DNA from 4 places in the Mesorhizobium sp. WSM4810 genome. Region 1 is predicted to be linked to each of the others. Evidence: predicted binding sites of a transcription regulator. Region 1 holds the regulator's gene; each other region holds the start of a gene.
The links. Region 1 encodes PhoB, which activates phosphate uptake and scavenging genes when phosphate is short. Its sites were predicted from a motif close to TGTCATNNANCTGTCAT; they were not measured.
Positions count from the first base shown of each region.

Region 2: pstS (phosphate ABC transporter substrate-binding protein PstS) is a predicted target of PhoB. The motif match lies at 3,037-3,053, and genes of this name have one in related genera.
Region 3: AC0L3O_RS19325 (alpha-D-ribose 1-methylphosphonate 5-triphosphate diphosphatase) is a predicted target of PhoB. The motif match lies at 1,290-1,306, and genes of this name have one in related genera.
Region 4: olsB (l-ornithine N(alpha)-acyltransferase) is a predicted target of PhoB. The motif match lies at 2,088-2,104, and genes of this name have one in related genera.

Region 1 is NZ_JBVVQV010000005.1:357,178-361,491, forward strand. It holds gene pstB (phosphate ABC transporter ATP-binding protein PstB) at 1-715, shown strand, start outside; gene phoU (phosphate signaling complex protein PhoU) at 751-1,458, shown strand; gene phoB (phosphate regulon transcriptional regulator PhoB) at 1,475-2,164, shown strand; gene AC0L3O_RS10885 (ROK family protein) at 2,434-3,681, opposite strand; gene xylF (D-xylose ABC transporter substrate-binding protein) at 3,946-4,314, shown strand, end outside.
Region 2 is NZ_JBVVQV010000014.1:110,431-114,744, forward strand. It holds gene AC0L3O_RS20590 (Na/Pi cotransporter family protein) at 15-1,745, opposite strand; gene pstS (phosphate ABC transporter substrate-binding protein PstS) at 1,833-2,918, opposite strand; gene AC0L3O_RS20600 (2OG-Fe(II) oxygenase) at 3,377-4,117, opposite strand; gene AC0L3O_RS20605 (NfeD family protein) at 4,302-4,314, shown strand, end outside.
Region 3 is NZ_JBVVQV010000013.1:37,311-41,624, forward strand. It holds gene phnF (phosphonate metabolism transcriptional regulator PhnF) at 1-67, opposite strand, end outside; gene AC0L3O_RS19325 (alpha-D-ribose 1-methylphosphonate 5-triphosphate diphosphatase) at 64-1,245, opposite strand; gene AC0L3O_RS19330 (PhnD/SsuA/transferrin family substrate-binding protein) at 1,367-2,224, shown strand; gene AC0L3O_RS19335 (phosphonate ABC transporter ATP-binding protein) at 2,304-3,053, shown strand; gene phnE (phosphonate ABC transporter, permease protein PhnE) at 3,046-3,840, shown strand; gene AC0L3O_RS19345 (calcium:cation antiporter) at 3,910-4,314, opposite strand, start outside.
Region 4 is NZ_JBVVQV010000008.1:92,360-96,673, reverse strand. It holds gene grpE (nucleotide exchange factor GrpE) at 1-303, shown strand, start outside; gene AC0L3O_RS14450 (trimeric intracellular cation channel family protein) at 423-1,055, shown strand; gene olsB (l-ornithine N(alpha)-acyltransferase) at 1,149-2,036, opposite strand; gene AC0L3O_RS14440 (ATP-binding protein) at 2,202-4,314, opposite strand, start outside.

The DNA of each region.
Region 1 (4,314 bases):
CGAGAAGCGAGCTCTGTTCGACGTCGATCTCGATGTCCGCGAGCATCAGGTGACGGCGTTGATCGGGCCATCGGGCTGCGGCAAGTCGACGTTCCTGCGTTGCCTGAACCGAATGAACGACACCATCGATATCGCGCGGGTGAGCGGCAAGATCACGCTCGACGGCGAGGACGTCTACGATCCGAAAATCGATGTCGTCGAGCTGCGAGCTCGCGTCGGCATGGTATTCCAGAAGCCGAATCCGTTTCCGAAGTCGATCTACGAAAACGTCGCCTACGGTCCGCGCATCCACGGCCTGGCCAGGAGCAAGGCCGAGTTGGACGGCATCGTCGAATCGAGCCTGAAGAAGGCCGGCCTGTTCAACGAGGTCAAGGATCGCCTGCTCGAGTCGGGTACCGGACTGTCCGGCGGACAGCAGCAGCGCCTGTGCATCGCGCGCGCCATCGCGGTGTCGCCGGAAGTGATCCTGATGGACGAGCCCTGTTCGGCGCTCGATCCGATCGCCACCGCCCGCGTCGAGGAACTGATCGACGAACTGCGCCAGAACTATACGATCGTCATCGTCACCCATTCGATGCAGCAGGCGGCGCGCGTGTCGCAACGCACGGCGATGTTCCATCTCGGCTATCTGGTCGAGGAGGGCGCGACCGACAAGATGTTCACCAACCCCGACGACAAGCGCACCCAGGACTACATCACCGGCCGGTTCGGCTGAGCGGTCCGGCGAATTTCGAACACGAGGACAGCACCATGGGTGAACACACCGTCGCATCTTTCGACGAGGAACTGGAGCACATCGACCGGCTGATCCGCGACATGGACGAGCTCGCCGCCGCAATGGTCGCGGCCTCGATCCGCGCGTTGCTTGCGTCGGACAATGCGATGGCGCAGCGCGTCGTCTCGGACGACGCCATCATGGATGCGCGGCAGCGCGAACTCGATGACAGCGCCATCACGCTGATCGCCAAGCGGCAGCCGATGGCGCAGGATCTGCGCGCCGTGGTTGGCGCAATCCGCATGGCGGGCGATCTCGAGCGCATCGGCGATCTGGCCAAGAACATAGCCAAGCGGGTCAGCGCAGTCGGGCAGAGCGCGACGCCGCGTAATCTGTCGCACGGTATCGACGCGATGGCGGACCTCGTTCTTGTGCAGCTGCGCGGCGTGGTCGAGCACTATGTGTCGCGCGATGCCGGCGCGTTGAAGGAACTGCGCGCCGACGACCAGAAGATCGACGTGAAATACACGGCGGTTTTTCGCGAGCTCCTGACCTACATGATGGAGGATCCGCGCAACATCACCGCCTGCACGCACCTTCTGTTCTGCGCCAAGAATCTCGAGCGTATCGGCGATCACGTCACCAACATCGCCGAAAACGCCTACTTTGTCGTGACCGGGCAGCAATTGCCGGCGGATCGCCCGAAGCTCGACGAAACGACGATGTCGGCGCCGGCGACATGACAGGAGTGACCGGCCGATGATCGCGCCGCGCATCATGGTGGTGGAGGATGAAGAGCCGCTGGGCGTCCTCCTCCGTTACAATCTTGAATCCGAAGGCTATCAGGTCGAGGTGGTGACGCGCGGCGACGAGGCCGAAATCCGGCTGCAGGAAAACGTGCCCGATCTTTTGGTGCTCGACTGGATGGTGCCGGCGGTTTCCGGCATCGAGCTTTGCCGGCGCCTTCGGGTGCGCCCCGAAACCGAGCGGCTGCCGATCATCATGCTGACCGCGCGCGGCGAGGAGAGCGACCGGGTGCGCGGCCTTTCGACCGGAGCCGACGACTATCTGGTCAAGCCGTTCTCGACACCGGAATTCATGGCCAGGGTCAAGGCGCTGCTGCGCCGCGCCAAGCCGGAAGTGCTGTCCAGCGTGCTCAAGGTCGGCGACATCATGCTCGATCGTGAATCGCACCGGGTCTATCGCAAGAAGAGCGAGATCCGGCTCGGGCCGACCGAATTCCGGCTGCTCGAATTCATGATGCGCCACCCGGGCCGGGTCTTCTCGCGCAGTCAGTTGCTCGACAATGTCTGGGGCGAGACGATCTACATCGACGAGCGCACGGTGGACGTCCATGTCGGCCGGTTGCGCAAGGCGGTCAACAATGGTCGCATGCCCGATGTCATCCGCACCATCCGCGGCGCCGGCTATGCGATCAGGGAAGACTAGCTAGGGATGTGCTGATATTCAGGTGATGCCGGCCTGCGAACGGCGGCTTCCTGCGCTTACCTACAGCGCCGCGCGCCCTGTTGGGCACGCAAAGGACGCTGTAGAACTTTGATTTTGCGCACGACCTTTCCGAAATCGATCTCGATTTCGGGGTCATGCGCGGGCTCACGTACCCAAAAGTACGCTCCGCTCCGGTTCTCGGAACCCACCATTCTCGACTCGGCCTGACCTGAATCTCAACACACCCCAAGTCGCGACCCGGGAATCCTTCAAGCCACGTTCTTTCCGACCGAGCCGGCTCGTGCCTGGATGCTCGGCGCGAAAATCTCCTGGTCGACGAAGCTTAGCGCCCGCATGGCGCAACCTTCGCGGATCAGCGGCAGCTCGTTCGGCTCGGTGTCGAAGGAAATCGAACCCGAATGCTGGCCGCCGGCGGTCTGGGCGATGGCCTCGCGCAGGGCCGGCTCGATCAGGTCGAAGGCGGCAGCGCTGGCGCCGACCATGGCCACCGGCGCCGGATCGATCAGCGCAAACAGGCTGCCGAGCCCGAAGCCGAGCGCCTCGCCGGCCTTGCGGTAGGCTTCGCGCTCCGGTCCGTCCATCTCGCGCGCCCGGGCCGCCAAGGCCCGCATGTCGGCGTCGCTGACATCGGCGACCGGCTCGGCGTTCTCGCTCAACAGCCTTGCGTTGCGCCAGATGGCGTAGTTGCCGGCATAAGCCTCGACGCAGCCGCGCCGCCCGCAGCGGCAAAGCGCGCCGCCCGGCCGATGGATCATGTGGCCGAATTCGCCGCCTGAGGAGTGGGTGCCGGTGAACAGCTCGCCCTTCAGCACCAGCCCCATACCGATGCCGTGCGAGAGCAGGATGGCGATGAAATCGTCGCGGTAGCGATCCGGGTGGCGCCAGCGCAGCGCCACGGCCATCATGTTGCAGTCGTTCTCCATGATGGCAGGGATGCCGAACTCGCGTTCCAGAATGTCGGCGAAGGCGATGTTCGTCTGCGGCGTGATCGGCGACCACAACATGGCGCGCGCGTGGGAATCGGTGATGCCCTGGATCGCCAGCGCGATGCGGGCGACGCTTTGGACATCGAGGTCGGGATCTTCGAGCCGGCGCCGGACGATGGCGACACATTCGTCGATCAGCGCGTCACGCGACATGGTCAGCGTGTCCAGCCGGCGCTGTTCCTCGGCGACCACTTGCCCGGCATAATTGATGACGGCGACCGACAGGAAATTCAGCGACAACACGACGGCCAACACCGCAGCGGCTTGCGGATTGAGGCTGAGGCCGACCTGCGGCCGGCCGCGTTTCAACGAAACCGTCTCGCTCGCCTTGCTCTCGGCCAGGATGCCTTCCTGGATCAGGTCGGCAGAGATCGCCGATATGGTCGAATGGCTGAGGCCGGTGGTCGCGGCGATCTCGGTCCGCGACGGCTGGCCTGCCCGGCGCACGGCCGAAATCACCATCGCCCGGTTGCGCCGGCGCAGATCGTCATGACGGATTCCCACCGACATTTTTTTTTCCTCCTCATTGCCGCGGCCGCTCATGAATCGGAAGCCGTCGGTATGCCGGACAAATACTGGCAGAAGCAGAAGGGGCTGTCATTATTTATTCCGAGCCTCGAAAAAAAGCCCGACAGGACGTCAAAATCCATCAGAATTGGTGTTGACAGTGCTTCGGCGTTGGACCAGTATTTTTTCGAGGCTCGAAAAAATAGAGCCTTTGTGCCGGCCTTCGGGCCAGTTGGTCGCGCCCTACGCGGCGCAGGGAGGAATATCATGAAGAGATTCGCAGCCGCCATTCTGGCGGGGGTCGCCATGTCGCTGACGCTCGCGTCGGCCGCGCAGGCCAAGGACAAGGTCATTGGCGTTTCGTGGTCGAACTTCCAGGAAGAGCGTTGGAAGACCGACGAAGCCGCCATGAAGGCGGCGATCGAGGCCGACGGCGACAAATATATCTCCGCTGACGCACAGTCCAATCCAGGCAAGCAGCTGACCGACGTCGAAAGCCTGATCTCGCAGGGCGCCAACGCGCTGATCATCCTTGCGCAGGATGCCTCGGCCATCGGTCCGGCGGTGCAGAAGGCGCTGGACGAAGGCATTCCGGTCGTCGGCTATGACCGGCTGATCGAGAACAAGGACGTCTTC
Region 2 (4,314 bases), on a different contig from region 1:
TATGTCCCGCCCCGCTACTCGGCCGGGACCGGGCTGAGGCCGGGATCGCCCATCGCGTGCGGCCTGGTTTCCTTGCGTGCCGACGCCCGGGCGAGCACGCTTTGCCGGTTGACCGATTTGCGCTCGGCATCGATGCGTTGGATCAGGATTTCCGCGCGTTCGATCGACCCGAGCAGGGCCAGGATCGTGCCGCGTTCGGCGGCGCCTGCATTGGGTCCGAGCGCCAGCGTGCGGGCACGCAGTTCCTCGACCTCCGGCAGATTGACATGTCCGGCCGGCACCTTCGGGTCGGAGATGCCGTAAGTCGGCAAGATCTGTCGCAGCGAGGCATCGAGCTTGCTCAGCCCGACGTCGACGATGGCCTGCGCCGGACCACTGAACTTCTCGCGCCTGACGCGGCGCGCCACCTGATGCATCGATTCCGTCAGGGCGGCGGTGAAGTCGGCTTCCTCGATCAGGCTGGCGATCAGGTCGAGCTGGTCGTAGGGCAGGTCTTCCTTCATCAATTCGGCGGTGTAGGCGCGGATGTCGCGGCTGAGGATATCGGTTGCGAGGTAGTGCTCGCCCGGATCCGACGGCGCCTTCTTCGACGAGCGGGCGATGTCGAGGAACATGGCGCCGGCTTGCAGATGGCGTGCCGTCTCCTGCTGGACAGCGGGAACGGCCTTGGCGAAATCGCCGGCCAGCTTGCGGTCGAGGAATCGCGGCGTCGAGAAATCTTCCGTGTCCTCGGCATCGGTGTGACCGACACGCGACAGGACCCGCTCGAACACCCCGATGAACGGAAACAGCAACAACGTGTTGAAGACGTTGAAGAAGGTCGAGTAGAGGCCGACCGCGACCGGCACCAGGGGAAAGGTCTCCTTGCCGTCGACGATCACCGGAATGGCGGGATCGCCGCCGAAGAACTGCATGGCCCATTCCAGGACCTGCATGGAGACGAAGAACAGCGGGATGGTGATGCACACGCCGATGATGTTGAAGGAGATGTGGGCGTAAGCGGTGCGCTTGGCGTTTTTCGAAAGATTGAGCGAAGCCATCCACGAGGTGATCGTGGTGCCGAGATCGGCGCCGAGCGAGAAGGCGACGGCCGTCGTCCAGTCGAGAATGCCGGCGGCGCCAAGGCCCATGACAATGCCGATCGTCGCCGAGGACGAATGGATCATGGCGGTCACGCCGGCGGCGATGAACACGCATTTGAGCAGGTTGAGATAGGAGTCGGCCGTCAGTGTTTGAAGCAGTGCCATGACTTCGGGCAGATTGCGCAGCGGGCGCAGGCCGCCGGTCATCAGGTTGAGGCCATAAAAGATCAGCGCGAAGCCCATGCCGGCAAGCGCTATGTTCTTGACCTTCTCGCTTTTGGCAAAGCAGTAGATCAGCGAGAACACGCCGGCCAGGATCAGCCCGAGCGGACCGAGCGGCAGGGCGATGAGCCCGTTGCCGAGCGTGGTGCCGATATTGGCGCCCATGATCACGCTGATCGCCGGTCGAAGCGCGATGACGCCGGCATTGACCAGGCCGACGACCATGACGCTCATCGCCGTCGACGACTGGATGACGCCGGTGATCAGCGTTCCCGCCAGCACGCCCTTGATCGGCGTTCCGGCGGCCTTGGCGAGAAAGGCGCGCATCCGGTTGACCGACAGCGCCTGGATGCCGTTGGCCATGAAGTCGAGGCCGAGCATAAAAATGCCCAACCCGCCGATCACCGGCACGAGGATGTCCTTGAAGATATCGATGTCCATGTCACGCAGTCCCCAACAAGCCGCCATCACGGCGCGATATGAATTTCAGTTCAGGCGCTGCGCGAAGCAGCGGCCTGGCTCTTCCGCTCAGTTTCCGACCGGCTCCAGCCTTGCCCAGTATTGCTCGATCCGGGCGACGAGCGCCTTCGGCAGCGGCACGTAGCCGAGCGCGGCGGCGTCATCAGCGCCGTGGGCGAAGGCGAGCCGGAAAAGGTCGTGCACGCGGCGATAGCGATGTTCCGAACGGCCCGAGACCTGAACGACCGCGAACACCGCCGTGCTGATCGGATAGGCGGCATCGCCGTCTCGATCGGTCAGCGAGGCGAAGAAGTCGGTCGTTTGCGCCCAGTCGATGGATGTCGCGGCAGCTTGCACGCCCTGCGGCTCCGGCTTGACGAACTTGCCGGCTCTGTTCTGGATCAGCGCGTAGGCAAGGCTGGCGCGCTGGGCCTGGCCGGATTCGGCATAGGCGATCGCGCCCTTCGTGTCGTGCACGGCTTGGATGAGGTTCTGTGTGCCTTCCGCGTCAGTGCCGAGCGGCCACGAGATCAGTGTATTTGCGCCGTATTTGGCCTTCCATTCATCGCTGACCGCCGACAGATACTGCGTGAAGACAAAGGTCGAGCCGGAGCCATCCTTGCGGTGAACGACGCTGATCCTGAGATCGGGCAGCGTCACATCCGGATTCACCGCCTTGATCGCGGGATCGGACCATGACTGGATCTTGCCCCGATAGATGTCGGCCAGCAGCGGCCCGGTCAGGCGAAGGCTTCCCGGGCCGATGCCGTCGAGATTGACGACGACGGCGATGGCGCCCATCACGATCGGAAACTGCTGTCGGCCGGCCTTCTTGAGTTCGGCGCCATTGATCGGCGCATCCGTCACGGTAAAGTCGATATCCGGCTGATCGAGACGCAGGACGCCGGCGAGCGAGCCGACGATTTCATAGTCGACCTTCCAGTCAGGCGAGACATAGTCCCCGCCGTCGGCGCGGGCGCTCTCGTAGGCCGTTGCCCATTTGCCGATGATCGGGGCGGCCAGTGTCGATCCGGCGCCGCGGATAGGCTCGGCCTGCGCAGCGGCCCCGATCATCAGGCCAACAGCAAGCGTGATGGCGCCGCTGATCTTCGCTGATTTGCGCCGTAGTGACGCAAAGCTTGCTGGAAACATCATGGCGATCCCCGACGCGCGAACAAATAGCTACTTTTCAGTCTTGGCAGATATCAACAGTCATCCGCCCGGCGAACGAACGCCGGCAGAGAAACAACATCGCTCACCGTATGAACCTTGGTTAATGATTGGATGACAAAGATCTTTGCGGGTAAGATTTTTATTTTTCCGCGATTACCGCGGTTGCCTGAAGAATTGTTCGGCAGCCAATCGCTTCAGCTTTGCGCTGCCCCTCACCTGCCTGCCGGCGACCCTCTCCCCGTATAGTGACGGGAAGAGGGGCGCTCTCATCGATGGTTTCGCCAATCACCAGCGTTGCAGAATATCCGCCACGGTGCGACCAGTCCCTTCTCCCCGTCACACGGGGAGAAGTGCCCGGCAGGGCGATGAGGGGCGGCGGCGACTCCGACGACTGATCCCCTTGGCACGAAGTTGCTGGTCGCCTCCACGCAGGGACAGCCCTATTTCGCGTCGTGGAAGATAATGCCGACGGTATGGCGCATGCCGGAGCGAAGCCGGCTGACGCCGTGCCTGAGATTGACGCGGTAGCTGCCTTTGCTGCCCTGCACCGGACGATTGTGGACCGCGAAGGCGACTGCATCGCCCTGGCGCAGCGGCACCACCTCGGCGCGGCTCTGCATGCGCGGGCGCTGTTCGGTCAGCACGAACTCGCCGCCGGTGAAGTCCTTGTCCGGTTCCGACAGCAGGATTGCCACCTGCAGCGGGAAGGCAAGCTCGCCGTAGAGATCCTGATGCAGGCAGTTGAAATCGCCGGCAACGTATTGCAGCAGGAGCGGCGTCGGCCGCGTCTGGCCCTGCTCGTGGCATTGCTTGAGGAACGCGGCGTGTTCGTCCGGGTAGCGCTGCGCGACGCCCATGCGCTCGTTCCAGTCGTTGGCGACGGCGGCAAGGCGCGGATAGAGTGCGGTGCGCAAGCCGCCGATCAGCTCGGGCAAGGGATAGCGGAAATAGCGGTACTCGCCCTTGCCGAAGCCGTGCCGCGCCATGTGGACATGGCTGCGGAAATGGCTTTCGTCGGGATACAGCCCGGCGATCTCCCGGCATTCTTCTGGTGTCAGCAGCTTTTCCATCACCGCGCAGCCATAGAAGCTCATCTCCTCGGCCAGTGCCTGCCAGTCATATCCGGCGACGCGCGCTTCCGCCGATCGGACCGCTGCTGCTGGAACCGTGTGCATGGTCATAGCTCTGCTCCTCTGGCTTCATCGGCTTCTGCCATCAGATGGGTGAAGCAGCGCACACAAACCACCCGTTTCCTGCCAACCGGTTTAGGCACAACGCAAGGTTGCCATGGATCAGCTTCACCGCCGCGACGCAGCATGGATTTTGGCAAAATCGAGCCCATATCCCTGATAGGGAGCTTTGAGCGTGAAACTCGCGC
Region 3 (4,314 bases), on a different contig from region 1:
CGTCAAAGGCCAGAAGGCGATTGCCATTGCGCTCGTGTGGTGTTGAAATTTTCGTGTCCAAGTTCATGAAACCTTATCCACCGGCGACCGCTGTGCAGACCATCGGTCTGTGCGGGAGAGCCCGGAGCTATAGACAATTTGTCCATGGACCATGGTGGCCACCACACGCGGATGTTCTGGATCGCCAGCATCGACCAGGATCAGATCCGCCCGGCGGCCGGCAACAAGCGAGCCGCGATCGTCGAGGCCGGCCACCCGGGCCGGGTTTGCCGAAACCAGATTCCAGATCGAGGGGAAGTCGCCGGCGTCTGGCGAAGACAGTCTGAAGGCCGCATGCAGAGGCGAAGGGTAGTGGTAATCGCTGGTCAGCACCGTGCAAAGTCCGGCTCTGACGGCCTCGGTGGCATTTAGCGCTCCATTATGGCTGCCGCCGCGCACGACGTTGGGCGCGCCGAGGATCACGTCCTCGCCCATTTGCCGCGCGGCCTTGGCTGTTTCGAGCGTTAGCGGAAATTCCGAGGCCTTTGCGCCGAGGGCGCGAAAATACATGCGTTCCTCGGGAGACGCTTCGTCATGGGCAAGAAGCACATTGCCATTGGCCCGCGCAGTTGCGGCCAGCTTCCCGATCGCGATCTCAACCTCGGCGCGGCGGGACCAAATCTGGCCGAGCAACGTCATGTATTGCTCGCGGCTCAAGCCAGACCGCTCCGCCATCTGACCGATCTTGCGGGCAATCGTGCCGTTCAGCACCGACCCCGTCGTGTGATCGTTGACGGCGATGATCGGCCGTGGCGAAAGCGAGAGCCATCGTACGACCTGCGCCATCTGATCAAGCGCGAAGGTCTCCCAGCGCAGATGCAGACGCGTATCGCAGCCAAGGCTATCGCGGAGATCGCAGACCGCGCCGATCAGCTGTTTGGCAGCGTCGAGCGAGCGAAGTCCAGGCTCCCACGACACCGTGACGCCGTGAAAGGCCGTGGTTACGCCATTGGCGACAAGCTGGCGGTCCGTATCTTTCAGCGCCAGCGCGGTGTCGAAGCGGACACCGGGCCGCGGCATGATCTGGCGCTCGAAGCCGTCGCCGTGAATATCGACGATCCCCGGAAGCACGAGCAGACCATCGGCATCGATTGTGGAGGCATGGGCCGCTCGCAGCTCTGACACGATCCCGCCGGTGACGCTCAGGTCCGCGGTTTCAAGTCCCCGTTCGGTAAGGATGCGACCACCCTGGATGTGCCAGTTCACTGTATCCCTCAAAAAAGCAAAGGCTGCCGGTGGCGCCGGCGAAATGTCACGAGCACGTCATCTGCCGCGTATACGGATTAGCGGGTAACAGTTTCCTGTCTATACAGCAAAGGAAAAAACGATGATCCGCAGCATCGCAACCGCACTCGCCCTGACGCTTGCCTCCGCTCTTCCAGTGTTTGCGGAGCCGGTGAAATTCGCGGTAACCGACATGGAGGGACTGGAGGCTCTTCAGCAGGAATTCGGTGCTTTCCAGACCGCTCTTGAGGAGGCGACCGGCCTGGATGTCGAACTGTTTCCGGTCAGTTCGCGGACCACCGCCGTCGAGGCGATGAATTCCGGGCAGGTCGATCTTGTTCTGACCGGTCCTGCAGAATACGTCGTCATGAAAGAATTAAGCCAGCCGAAGATTGTTGTCGCCTGGCAGCGCCCCGACTATTTCGCTCAGATCGCGGTGCTGGCGAATGGACCGATCCGCTCGGTCGAAGACTTGAAGGGCAAGAAGGTCGCATTCGGCTCGGTCGGCTCGACCTCCCAGCACCTCGGCCCCGCGCAGGCGCTGGCCGATTTCAACCTGAAATATGCCACCGATTACGAACCAGTAATCATATCGCGCAACATCGCGGCTGAGGCTCTCATCCGCGGCGACATCGCCGCTATCGGCTTGAATTTCGGCTATCTCAACTCGGTCCGGGAAGCATTCCCCGGCGTTGCCTTCTCGGTCATCGCACGGGGCCGCGATCTGCCGAACGACATTCTTGTCGCCCGCAAGGACATTTCAGATGACGTGTTCGTCAAGATCCGCGATGCCTTTGCGAAGAATGGCAATGAGCTGATGAAAGCGATCCTGACCGGCGAGGACAACCAGAAATTCAAGGGCGGTTTCTTCCTGACTGATGTCAGGGACTCGGACTACGACTATGTCCGCTCGATGTACCGCACGATCGGAATCGAGACCCTCACCGACTTCGTAAACTGAGGCTCGCTCCTTTTCAGCGACAAGGCCGGCGGCTAACCGCCGGTCTGTTTCGCAGTTCGGTCTGGGCCAAGAGGTCACTATGACAGCCATCATTCGGGCGCACGATCTTGCGAAGAGCTATGCGAACGGAAAGGTCATTTTCTCCAGTATCGGCCTCACCATAGCATCGCGCGAACGGGTTGCCCTGATTGGCTCGAACGGTGCTGGAAAATCCACCCTGCTCAAATGCCTCATTGGTCTTCTACCGTCGAGCGGTGGCGAGGTCGTCACCCTCGGCGAGAGCTTCCGCTCGGCGCCGTCCGTCGCCCAGCTGCGGCGCATACGCAGGCAGATCGGATTTGTCTTCCAGCACCACGGACTGGTCAGCCGCCAATCGGTTCTTACAAACGTTTTGCAGGGCAAGCTCGGGCTGCCCGGCGGCTGGCGCGGCTGGCACCATTCCATCGCAAAGCAACACTGGCGCGAGGAAGCAATGCAGGCCCTCGCCGAAGTGCGGCTTCTCGGCAAGGCGGGCGCCCGCACCGACGCGCTTTCTGGAGGGCAGGCGCAGCGGGTGGCGATTGCCCGTGCGTTGATCCGGCGTCCGAAGCTTTTGATAGCAGACGAACCGGCGGCAAGTCTCGACCCGGCGGCTGGACATGATGTGATGCGCGTCTTCTCCGAGCTGACCCAGGAACAGGCGATCACTTTGGTCTACACCACGCACGACATGGAGCATGCTCTCGACTACTCCGACCGCTTGATAGCGCTCAAGGCGGGCAAGGTCTTCTTCGACCGACCGACGGCGCAGGTGACCCGCGCTGATCTGAAAGACGTCTTCGATGCATGACCGCCTTTCGCCGAGCCGGATTCCGTCGATCTCGCCCGTCACTTTCAGCTTTGCCGTCGCTTTGGCCGCTCTCGTGATCGTTTCCGCCGGGCAGGTCGCACCTTCGCTGGAACAACTGGCAGGCGGGGTGCCCCGAATGGTCCATCTCGTCGGCCGCATGATACCCCCAAATGTCGAGCCAGGGTTCCTCCTGAGGGTTTTCTGGCGCATGGTCGAAACGTTTCAGATAGCGCTCGTGGGGACAGCAATAGGTGTCGTCCTCAGCTTGCCGTTTGCCTGGCTCTCGGCCAAGGACATAACCCCGATCGGCCCGTTCCGGCATATCTCCAGGATGCTGGTCTCGTTGTTCAGGACTGTTCCAGATTTGGTCTGGGCACTACTTTTCGTGTCAGCCGTTGGTCTCGGGGCGGTTGCCGGCACCATGACCATCGTCGTCGATACGATCGGCTTTTGCGGGCGCTTCTTCGCCGAGGCGATGGAGGATGCCGACGAAAGACCTCAGGAAGCGCTGTTTGCAATCGGCGCCGGACGATTCTCTGTTCTGTGCGGGGCAGTACTGCCTGACGCCATGCCGTCCCTGATAAACACCACGCTCTTCGCGCTTGAAAAGGCAGTGCGCTCATCAGTTGTTCTCGGCCTCGTTGGAGCCGGTGGCATCGGCCAGGAGCTGAAGGTCGCGTTCGATCTTTTCCAATACAGGAATGCCTCGACCATCATTCTCGTGATCTTCGCCATCGTGGTGTTAATGGAGTTCGTGACGGATCGCTTGCGCTCGAAGGTCCAGTAGTTGCAGGCTAGGCATGTGCGCCGCAAATCGACAGGACGCAGCGATGGCCGAAGACGGCGGGTCGATCACCTACGGCACGAAGATAAGGAACAGATAGGCGACAAACACGACGAGATGAACGAGCCCCGTCAGCATCGTTGTTCGGCCCGTCCCAAAGCTCACGATGCTGATGGCAAGGGCGAGGATGAGAAGCACGGTATCCCCCGGACCCAGACCAAGAGTCAGGCTTCGTCCGGTGAGCAGGCTCGCCGCACCGATCGCCGGGATTGTCAGGCCGATTGTGGCGCAGGCCGAGCCGAGGGCGACATTCAGCCCTCGCTGAAGCTCGTTATTGAGCGCTGCCCGAACCGCCGATACCGCCTCCGACATAAGCACAAGCGCAGCGACGAAGAAGCCCACGATGGCGTCCGCCTGGGTAACTTGAAGAAACTTGAGCCCATTCTCGATGCTGCCGGCCACCTGCTCGGTCAGAAG
Region 4 (4,314 bases), on a different contig from region 1:
ATCGAGGGCGTCGAGCTCACCGAGCGCGCCATGCTATCGGCGCTCGAGCGGCACGGAGTGAAGAAGCTCGAGCCGGAAGGCGAGAAATTCGACCCGAATTTCCATCAGGCGATGTTCGAGGTGCCCAATCCGGAGGTGCCGGCCAACACGGTGGTCCAGGTCGTGCAGCCAGGCTATTCGATCGGTGAGCGGGTGTTGCGGCCGGCCATGGTCGGCGTTGCCAAGGGCGGTCCCAAGCATGTGGCAAGCGAAGCGCCGGTCGAGCCAGGGCCGGTGAATGAGCAAGCTGAGAAGGATGCGTAAGTTAAGGGAATAGGGCAGTAGGAGCAGTAGGGGCAGTAGGGTAAAGGAGCCGTACCAATCGTACGGCTTCGTGCTATTCATACATCCCTATTCACCCGCTCTCCTACTCCGCTATGCCCTTGAACCCGATCGAGCTTCTCGACTATGCCGGTGTCGCCGTCTTCGCGGCGACCGGTGCGCTGGCCGCTTCGCGCAAGCAGCTCGACATCATCGGCTTTCTGTTCCTGGCCAGCGTCACCGGCATCGGCGGTGGCACGTTTCGTGACGTCATCCTCAATCTGCCGGTCTTCTGGGTTACCAACTCTGGCTATGTGCTGATCTGCGCGGTGGTGGCGATGCTTGTCTTTTTCGGGGCGCACCGTCTCGAATCCCGCTGGAAATTACTGCTCTGGCTCGACGCCGTCGGCCTCGCCGCGTTTTCGGTGATGGGTGCCGCCAAGGGCCTGGCCATCACCGGCTCGCCGGTCGTGTCCGTTGTTACCGGCGTGCTCACCGCCACGTTCGGCGGGATCTTGCGCGACCTGCTGGCCGGTGAGGCTTCGGTGCTCTTGAGACCAGAAATCTATGTCACCGCCGCCCTTGCGGGCGCCATCCTGTTTACAACAGGCGATCTCGCCGGACTGCCGCCGCTCGCCTCGGGCCTGGTGGGCTTCATAGCCGCTTTTTGCGTGCGTGGCGGCGCGCTTAAGTTCGGCTGGGCCTTTCCGTCCTACAAGAGCCGGCCCGGCCGGCGGCCGGAAGATATTCCGTGAAATGAGGGCGAGTAGCGAATAGGGACAACGATCCGCAGCGAATTGGCGGAACTCCCGCTACTCGCTACTCCCTATTCGCTACTCATTGGAATCTCAGGCGGCGAAGCGCTGGGCTTCCCCGCCATAATAGCTGACGTAGCGGGCGCCGATCTCCTTGACCGGCATCACCACGAACACGTCGACCGTCGAGAATTCGCGGTCGATGACGCAGCCGTCGCCGATGCGCGCGCCGACGCGCAGATAGCCCTTGACCAGCGGTGGCATCGCCGCGATCGCGGCCTTGGCGTTGACCGCCTCGATCGGCATCAAATCCATGGAACAGTAGCGGCCGGCGACGGCGCGCACGTCCCAGGCCGAATTCGTCCGGCAGTGATGGGCGAGATAGGTCAGCGCTTCGGCGTGTGCCGCCGGCACGGTGCCGGGGAACGAGGCGCAACCGGTCATCACGCCGATCCCATAGTGGTTGATATAGGCCCAGATACCTTGCCAGAGCGCCTCGATGGTGCGCTTCGAGCGGTATTCCGGCAAGACGCAGGAGCGGCCGAGCTCGAGGAAACGCTGGCCGGGATGGCGGGCGATAAGATTGGTCAGCTCAAACTCGCCCTCGGAATAGAAGCCGCCGGCCGCTGCCGCGATCTCCTGCCGCAACAGGCGGTAGGTGCCGACAATGCGGCGATGCTCGGGACCGGACAGCGAGGTGTCGAAGACCAGCAGATGATCACAGAGCGGATCAAAATGGTCGGCGTCGCGGCGGTCCTGCACCTGAAACAGGGTTTTCTTGGCGCCGAGCTCGTCATAGAACACCCGGTAGCGCACTTCCTGCGCGGCGGCGATCTCGGCCTCGTTGCGTGCGAGCCGCACTTCGAGGTTGCCGATACGGCCAAGCGCTTCGCCTTTTATGACAGCATCGACGTTGCGCCCGGTGAGCAAAGCACCCCTGGCGTTCGGCCGAGCGTCACATTCCGGCATAACTGTATGCACGAGTGATTCTCCTTCGAGCCATCCCTCTTGGCACGGGGATACGGCGTAGGTGCAACAGGATTGTGACAGTACCGTGATACGACCCTGCCGGCAATACTTCGTCGGCTGGGCAACCCTTCAACCGGCTATGTTCTGCAGGTAAGCCAGGCAAGGTCAGCCGGCGGATCAAGCGGCCACGTGACCCTCGACCGCATGGACAAGCGCGTCGGGGTCGAGCGGCTTGGTGACGAAGCCGCTGGCGCCATGGGCGAGCACTGCGTGGCGGGTCGTTTCCTGACTGTCCGCCGACAGCACCATGATCGGAACCGGCGACACGGCGGTTTCCTCCTCGTGCCGGCGGATGGCGGCGATCGCGTCCAGCCCGTCCATGACAGGCATGTGCAGGTCCATCAGCACCACGTCGAAGCGGTACTTGTGGTCGGTGCCGGTGATGGCCTCGACGGCGGCCTTGCCGTTGCCGACCAGTTTCACGCGATGCCCGGCCTTTAGCAGCGTGGCACGGGCAAGCATGGCGTTGATGTCGTTATCCTCGGCGATCAGCACGGACAGGCCCCGCCGCCGGCCGCCAATGGCGCGGGCGGTTGGTGCGCCGCGCTTTTCCGGCTGCGGCTGGGTGAGGGCAGGCACGCTGCTGGTCAAAAGCACGCGAAGCAACGTTTCGCCACGCACCGGCCTTGCCAGAAAGGTGGCGTAGCCGCTGGCGCGGAACTCGCCCAGCATGCCGCGGTCGGTTGGCGCGATCAGTGTGATCGCCTCGCAATCGGCAAAGCCGCTCTGGCGAAGGCGCTTGAGCAACCTGCCGTCGCCTTCCTCCATGGCCGCATCGACCAAAAGCGCGTCGCAGCCTTCGGCGAAGGACGCTGCCTGGGCGGCGGTGGTGGCCAGATCGACCTTGCCGCCATTGGCGCGGATGGTGCGGGCGATGGCGTCGGCCTCGATGGCGTTCTTCGACAGGATCACGGCGCGCCGCCCTGACAGCGCATCCCGACGGCTCTGCGGCGGCTCGGTGGCCGATATTGCAGGGATTTCGAAGACGAATTCCGAACCCTGGCCGAGCTGGCTCGACACCGAGATCGTGCCGCCCATGGCGATCACCAGGCGCCTGGAGATGGCAAGACCGAGCCCGGCGCCGCCATGCGCGCGAGTCGACGTGCCGTCAGCCTGTTCGAATTCCTCGAAGATGCGCTCCAGGTCGTCCTCGTGCAGGCCGGGACCGGTGTCGGTGACGGTGAAGCATATGCGGTCGGTGGTTTCGGTGCGGGCACGAGCGATGCTCACCAACACGCCGCCGCTGTCGGTGAACTTGATGGCGTTGCCGATGAGGTTGAGCAGCACCTGCCTGACTCTTCCAGGATCGGCTGATATCATCTGCGGCACGTCGGGTTCGACATGGCAGCCAAGGCCGATGTTCTTGGCGAAGGCACGCGCCGCCAGGAGTTCTACGATGTTGTCGGCGATCTCGCGCACCGACATTGGCTGCGGTTCGGGATCGAAGCGGCCGGCCTCGATCTTGGAATAGTCGAGCAGGTCCTCGATCAGCGCCAGCAGCGCGCTGGCCGAGGTCGAGATGGCGCCGACATAGGTCCGTTGTTGCGGCGAGAGCCCGGTGTCCGCCAGCAGCTTGGCCATGCCCATGATGCCGTTCATCGGCGTGCGGATCTCGTGGCTGACGGTGGCGAGGAAGCGCGATTTGGCCTGGCTTGCATATTCGGCTCGCTCGCGGGCGGTGATCAGCGACGTTTCGGCGTGCTTGCGGGCGGTAATGTCGCGGGCGATGGCGCGATGCGAGACAGCACCGCTCTCCTTGTCGCGCACGGACAGTTCGATCCATGAGAACCAGCGCGGGCCGCTCGGTGTTCTAATGGCGACGTCGGTGGAGCTCAGGCATTCATGATCGGAAAAAGCGGCATCGGGAACGATGCCGACGTCGATGCCGAGGTCGGCCAGGGCCTTGCCGGCAAGGTCGCGCTGGTCGGCTCCGACAAGCTCGGCGAAAACCTTGTTGGCATAGACGATGTGGCCGTCACGGTCGCGATGGACGACGAGATCGCCAAGCGCGTCGATCAACCCGCGAAAGCGTTCCTCGCTCTCCTGCATCTCCCACACGCGGTCGGCCAGGCTCTCAACCTCGGCGCGGCTGCGCGCTGCGGTCTCGCCAAGCAGCGCAACCGTGCGGCGCGCCGTGCGCCTGGCACGCAGATGCACGGCAAGGCCTGCCATGCCAGTCGACAAAAGCCCGACGGTGATGAAGATCGGCGCGCCGGTCAGATGCGACAGG